DNA from 3 places in the Neorhizobium turbinariae genome. Region 1 is predicted to be linked to each of the others. Evidence: riboswitches for the same ligand, from Rfam matches in the RefSeq annotation. Region 1 holds a riboswitch; each other region holds the start of a gene.

Region 1 (2,261 bases):
GTGTCCGGATCGATCTGCCATGCGAGGCCGGCTTCCACGGACTTGGAGCGCTCCGGCAAGAGGTTCGGGTTCGACCAACCGGGGTAATAGAGGTCATTGAAGGTCGGGGCGCGGAACCCCGTGCCAAAGGAGGCGCGCGCGCTTAGTCCTTCCATCAGTTCGTAGCGCGCGCCGAGATTGTAGGTGGTCGCTTCCCCGAACTGTTCATTATAGTCATGGCGAAGGCCAGCATCGACGTTGAACGATCCCATCGACAGCGCGTACTGCCCGAAGATGCCCGCGAGTGTGCGGTCCTCAACCGCGTAGCTCACGACATTGGTGTCAATCTGTTCGCGGTAGGCTTCTACCCCGCCGCTGAAGACGTGTTCGGCAAGATCCGTCTTGAGCGTTTTCTGGGTGGTCAACAAGACGCCAGAGCGCACGGTGCGATAGTCTTCGTGGCCCGGGACGCCATCGCGATGATTTCGTGCGTCGTCAATGGCGTTCGACACTTCGATGCGCGAGAACCAGTCATTCGTATGGTTGATCTGTGCGCCAACCTTGCCGGCAAATGTCACTGTGCGCGCTTCGTTGGAATCGGGGAAGGCATCGAACTCTGACATGCCGCGTGCGTAGAAACCGTCGGCATAAAGCCTGCCCCAATCGAAATCCTGTGACAAGCGAAGGTCGAAACTGCCTTGGCGGAAACCATCATCATCGGGCTCGTGTCCCCAGGAGGTCGGGCCGGTGAAGTCATACCCTCGCGTTCCCCGGCCGGTGATCCCGAACCCGTAGTTCAAGCCGCCCTCGGTCTTGCCGCGGGTTTCGACGCGGCCAGACGCACCCCACGGGTGCTCCACGCCGACCGTCACCGTCGAGCAGTGGTCCTTGCCGTCGGGGCAACCGGAACCATCCTTGGTGATGATATTGATGACGCCGCCGATGGCGTCGGATCCGTACTGCGCCGAATGCGCGCCATTGGCGATCTCGATGCGCGAGATGGACTCGAGCGGCACGTTGAAGATGGACGTGGTGCCGCTGGTGGCTGATGAGGCGCGCACCCCGTTGATGAGCACGAGCGTCTGGGTCGGTGAGACACCGCGCAGGGTTACCTCGGCATTCGAGCCGAACCCGCCAAACGTGGCGATGCTCACGCCGGGATACGAGCGTAGCAATGAGGCAAGATCCGATGCCGCACTGGCACGAATCTCGGCTTCGTCAATTACGGTGACAGAACTTGTCGCGGTGGCAATGTCCGCTTCCCGCCTCAGCGGCGCGGAAATCACGATGGGTTCAAGGACAGCCTCCTGCTCAACCTGCTGTCCATGGGCATTGCCACTAGTCATTATCATCACAGGTCCCAATAACGGGATTAGTTTGCGCATATCCGCTCCAACTCCATGCGCCGCAAAGCGCAGGTCCATCAAAGGTCGTGTCGGGGGACAGATGCAGAAACAGCCTGCACTTACCCCGCCACGGCAACGTTCATCGATCGTCACCGCAACGGTAGCCGCGCAGGAACACACCCCGTGTTCTTGCATGGGTGACTGAAATGGCAGGTCTCCTGACTTCCGCGTCATTGCTCCTCTTCCGCCTTCCCGGAGACGGATGTCTCCAGTGGCATTGTGGAAGAGGGCTCAGCGGTCACAGTTGCGGGGGCAGTCGTGGAATGGCCCAAGATGAGCATCACCACGTTCCCGTTTTAATCTGCCGAGGCAGAACCATCTCAAGATCTGGATACGTCGCATGGCCGGTGTCGTCAACCGACCTTGCGCCAGAGGGCACGGCGGATACCGCCGTACCGCATGTTGTTCACAGGGATGAGGACCTTTGGACACACCAACCTGTTGCGACCGGTATCACGCGACCGGGCCGTAAAGATCAGCGTAGCTGTTCCTAAGCACGTTCTTCTGCACCTTGCCCATCGTGTTGCGCGGTAGCTCATCCACGAAGATCACCCGCTTCGGCTGTTTGTAACGGGCCAGCCGGTCGCTCAGCCCGTCAAGGATGTCCTGTTCCTTGATGGTGGCACCGGGTTTGCGAACAACAACCGCGGTGACTCCTTCGCCAAAATCCGGATGCGCGACGCCGATGACGGCACTTTCCACGACACCATCCAACTGGTCGATTTCCGTCTCGACCTCCTTCGGATAGATGTTGTATCCGCCGGAGATGACGAGGTCCTTGCCCCGCCCCACGATGTGCACGTAGCCACGGTCGTCAATGATCCCGAGATCGCCGGTGATGAAGAAGCCATCGGGCCGAAACTCGGCTTGCGTCTT
Region 2 (2,261 bases), on a different contig from region 1:
ATCGTGGCGTTGATGAACTCGATGGATAGATTAGCCTCGGTGGCTGCTGCTTTTGCATGAGCTAGCATCTCCGCTGATCCATCGACTGCGGTCACCCGGTGGCCAAGGCTGCCTGCTAAAAGCGCGCATGCTCCCGTTCCGCAGCCAAGATCCAAGACGTCCAGCGGAGCCCCTCCCAGGGCTGCGTTGAAGACTGTTCGCCATGCATCCGCATCGCGCCGGTGCGAGGCCGCCCCGTCGAACCTCCAGGCACGGGAATTCCAATGGTCCGCCATTGCCGCAGCAGTCGTAGGTGCAACGCGATCCATCACTGTGGCATCCCCGAAGTGCAGGAAGGGTCAAGGGATTGAGCGCCCCATCTGACTGTTCTTTGCGCGATGTCGAGTGGATGTTGAAGCAATCTGGTCTCGTCAGCTCGTTAGCGATGGGTTGCGAAGCCGCTGCTTGCGGCCTGTTGGGTGGTAGGCGAAGTCCTCGACGACCTGGCCGGCGAGCAGGTGTTCGGTTATGATCCGGTTCACCGCTTGCTCGGTGACGCCGCCGTAATAAGTGCCCTCAGGAAAAACCTGCAGAACGGGTGCCAAATTGCAGGGGCCAAGGCAGGTGGACTTGGCGGTCATGGTGCCATCGCCGATAACGCGCAGCTTTAGGCGTTCCTGCTGGTTGCGCAGATGCCCCCAGATGGCGTCTGCGCCGGCTAAGTTGCAGGCTCCACCTTCGCAGACCAGCACCCGACGCTTTTGGGCAGGAACCAAGGAGCCTTCGAGGGGAGGCGGGTGAGGAGCGGGAACCTGAAGTTCATCCGCTGTTGCCAGAAGATCGTTCAGCAGTTGCCCCATTAACGCGCTGGACGCGATGTCCCTTGCAATGGAAAGAACTGGCCAGGGCCGGTCGTCTGAGCTCTTCCATCGCGTCAGCGATTTCTTCAGCCAGATGTGGAAGCTCGGCTCCATAGGCAGGACGAGCGGAACGATAAAGATCTCGTCGACTTCCTCATCCAACAACGCGCTCAGGGCTTCATGGAGGGATGGCGTGCCCTGCTCGGTGAAGGCGAAGCGAACAAGGGTTCCCGACTGCGAGGATGCGACCAGATCAGTCATGCGCTGCATCGCGCGGTGCGGCGAGGCAGCGAAGGCCGATTTGGCAATCAGCAAGATCGCGCTCTTGCGTGTGCCGTTGGCAGGACGGATTTTGTTGCTCAATGCCTCACTCTCAAACATCCGAGGAGGCAGCAAAAATGGCGGCAAAGCAGGTTCCGAATCTTCGGAAGCAGCTACGTCGTCATTCCTGTGGCACACCCCGACCACGGAATTCTCTTTCGTCAGGCAGGTCTCCTGGCTCGCGGGTCAAAGCCTGTCGCCCGTCTTCCCGGCTTTTGTGCCAGTGACATAATGGGCGAACGGCTCACCGCTCACAGTTGCGGGACAGCTCCGGTATCGCACCGGATTCCCTCTTAGCTTCCGTCACCGACGGAAGAACCTTGACCTGCCCAACCTACAATGTCCCCAACGGCTGTCAACGTTTGCCCGCTCCTCTCAAGGTCAGGCGGCGCGCTGCTCCCACGAAGCGAAAGGATCCGGCAGATTTCGCCATAGCTCTGGCAGGAAGACCGGGCTGTCGATCAGGCAGGCATTCAGCTCGCTACGGATTTTCGCCTCGTCCATCGGGTCTGCACCAATGAAGACGATTTCCTGGCGACGGTCTCCCCAGACCGGATCAAGATAGGGCTTCATCATGTCAATGAAGCCCGGATCGCGCGGCCACTGCTCTCTCGCCACGGATGTCCACCAGCGACCCATCTTCTGGGTGCGCACGAGCGCGCCTGCCTGACTCATTTCGCCAACATAATCGGGCCGCGTCGCCAGCCAGAAGAAGCCCTTTGCTCGCACGACGCCCGGCCAGGAGCGATCGATGAAGGCTTGGAACTTCAACGGATCGAACGGCTTCTTGGCGCGATAGACGAAGGAGCGAATGCCATATTCTTCGGTCTCCGGGACATGGTCCTTGAAACCATGCAGTTCCTTGAACCACAGCGGCTTGGTCTCTGCTTTGGCAAAGTCGAAACGACCGGTGCCCAGCACCTCCTTCAGGTCCACCTTTCCCCAATCGGCTTCGATAAGCTTGGCACTCGGGTTGAGGCTGATGATGATTTTGCGCGCAGCATCGCGTTCGGCCGGTGAGGCGGCGCTGATCTTGTTGAGGATGACCACGTCAGCGAACTCGATCTGTTCTACGAGCAGATCGACCAGCGTCCTGTTGTC
Region 3 (2,261 bases), on a different contig from region 1:
CATCGTATGCCAGACCACACGATCTCCGAAGACCGCGAGCGCAGGTTGCTCTCCGGTAGACCAGGCGCCTTTGATGAACTGGACGATACCGACACGCCTGTTGTTGCCAAGCATCCGCAAAGCTAGGCCGAAGGCCGCAGTGGATTTACCCTTGCCGGAGCCGGTGTGCACGAGGAGAAGGCCCTTTTCCAAGGTCTTCTCCGCAACTTCAGCATCCTGAATGGATTTACGGTTTGCCATCTTGGCGCGATGGCGTGCCTCGACTTGTTCGTCGACCTGTTTCACCGCACTGGCTCTGCCGCGCCGTTGGAATATGCCTCCTCTCCACCGCGAAGTCGAGCTCTCACAACGCCTGAGACTGTGCCGAGCATCGCCCAGAAAAGCAGGCTTGTTGCGAAAACGGATGCTACAAAACGCGCATGCAATTCCAACGGAACCGCTGTTTCGTGAGTGTCGGGTAGGGGCGCGCCCCACAGATGAGGGGCAACAAGTGAAAGGATGCCCAACACAGCGAGGGTTGGCGCTTTGGTATAAGCGAGCAGACCCAGCCCCAGTGCGGTCAAAGCTACCGTCGCAAACCACCACAACTGCCGCGCGGCCAGATCGGCTGCAGGCATCCCGGGAAGTTCTGGCGGCAGTCCGAGCCCCGGCGCCAGGCTGAAGGCAAGGAAGCCGGCTAAGCCAAACATAAGCCCACTCCTCCACCCATTGAGCGTTCCCAGCGCCTCCGCCGCCGTCAACAGAATGAGAGCGAAGCCGATCCCAGCAAGCATGTTGGAAGCAGCCGTGTAAACGAAGCGCTCCGTGCCGTCGGCCGGCGTCCATCCCTCTTCTCCATGATCATGTGCAGGCGTACCCTCATCATGCGCATGGGAGTGGGAATGCCCAACCTCCTCGCCTTTGCCTTCAAAGGTTTCAGCGTGAATAATAAGTGGGATCGTGGCGTAGCTCTGCAGCACGGTAAGGATGAGCCCAGACACAAGCCCGGACACCACCGCCGCCAAGACGATGTTGCGAAACAAGTACATGTCGGCTTCCTCAGTGGCAGGGGAACGCGAGTGAATGACGCGAATCGTGCGCGGCGTTGTGAACAACCTCCATATGCGAGAAGCCTACGAACCCTATAACAAACATGCCGAGCATGGCCGTTATGCTAAGGGGAACAATCTTGGAAGCGGAGGCACCGAGTGCAATGGCTGCCGTCTTGGTCGTCATATCGTTTCCTTTCGCCCTCAACCCCGAGAGCATCTTCTTCACCAACGCGTCGGCAGGTCTCCTGGCTTGCGGATCACACGCTTTCTCCCGCCTTCCCAGATTTCTCCAGTGGCACTTGGGAGTAAAGCTCTCCGCTTACAGTTGCGGGGGCAGCCGCGGAATCGACTATCAGTCTCACCGCATTCCCTTTTCGTCCCGTTCGGACACCGACGATATCGGCACTATACTCTAATCGTCCTTGAGGGCAATCCGAATAGGAGAACGCATTGACACGACCCCATACGCGGGCTTACTGAAATGCTGACGGTTCCTTTCCGGCAACGGGAGGGACGAAAAGGGAATGCGGTGCGATTCAATTTGGATCAATGCCGCGGCTGCCCCCGCAACTGTAAGCGGATAGCTTCAGCCATAAGGCCACTGGGAGACACCCGGGAAGGCTGGTTTGAGAGCAATGACCCGCGAGCCAGGAGACCTGCCGTTGAGATGCTGTGCTTTGCCGGGCGGGGTGCTCCGGTGGAAGCGACGATCACGATGGCAGATCCGTAAGTGCGAGTCTGCCTCCGCGCCCCACATTCAGTTGAGTTGGAACGCGGCATTGATCAACGATCAGCCTAACATTGAACCCGATGTAACGATCTTCGTGTGCACAAACTGCCGTGCAGGGTCCGAGGATGACTCGCGGCCCGGGATCGGACTGATCCACGCGCTGCGACAGGCAACTGCACATCTGCCACTTTCGGTGAAGCCTGTGACCTGCCTCGCCAACTGCGAGAAAAGTCCGAGCGCAGCCTTCAGGCACCGCTCCGGATGGTCTTACGTGTTCGGTCACCTTGCCCTTGGGAACGTTGATGACATCGTCCATGGCGCCATGATGCTCGCTCAGGATGAACGCGGCTTTCTGCCCTTGCGCGGTCGGCCCTCCTGTCTCCGCGGCAAAGGTATGACAGCTCGCATCCCTCCTTTCCATCATCATGAGGACTTGCCCCAATGACCATCGATGTTGATCGTGTGCCGTGTACAGTCGTGACCGGTTTCCTTGGAGCGGG

Evidence for each region. A riboswitch is a leader RNA that binds a small molecule or an ion and turns the genes downstream of it on or off. The one in region 1 is predicted to bind cobalamin.
Region 2: it holds a riboswitch for cobalamin, as region 1 does, so the genes downstream of both, M0654_RS20035 ((2Fe-2S) ferredoxin domain-containing protein) here and M0654_RS06285 (TonB-dependent receptor domain-containing protein) in region 1, are expected to answer to the same signal.
Region 3: it holds a riboswitch for cobalamin, as region 1 does, so the genes downstream of both, M0654_RS20375 (CbtB domain-containing protein) here and M0654_RS06285 (TonB-dependent receptor domain-containing protein) in region 1, are expected to answer to the same signal.

Annotation. Positions count from the first base shown of each region.
Region 1 covers NZ_JALPRY010000007.1:247,907-250,167, reverse strand. The annotation lists gene M0654_RS06285 (TonB-dependent receptor domain-containing protein) at 1-1,331, opposite strand, end outside; cobalamin riboswitch at 1,517-1,720, opposite strand; gene M0654_RS06280 (malonate--CoA ligase) at 1,839-2,261, opposite strand, start outside.
Region 2 covers NZ_JALPRY010000025.1:29,591-31,851, forward strand. The annotation lists gene M0654_RS20030 (class I SAM-dependent methyltransferase) at 1-308, opposite strand, end outside; gene M0654_RS20035 ((2Fe-2S) ferredoxin domain-containing protein) at 411-1,247, opposite strand; cobalamin riboswitch at 1,308-1,499, opposite strand; gene M0654_RS20040 (GTP-binding protein) at 1,542-2,261, opposite strand, start outside.
Region 3 covers NZ_JALPRY010000026.1:13,046-15,306, reverse strand. The annotation lists gene cobO (cob(I)yrinic acid a,c-diamide adenosyltransferase) at 1-285, opposite strand, end outside; gene M0654_RS20380 (CbtA family protein) at 282-1,028, opposite strand; gene M0654_RS20375 (CbtB domain-containing protein) at 1,039-1,215, opposite strand; cobalamin riboswitch at 1,250-1,441, opposite strand; cobalamin riboswitch at 1,503-1,709, shown strand; gene M0654_RS22975 (DUF1636 family protein) at 1,667-2,206, shown strand; gene cobW (cobalamin biosynthesis protein CobW) at 2,203-2,261, shown strand, end outside.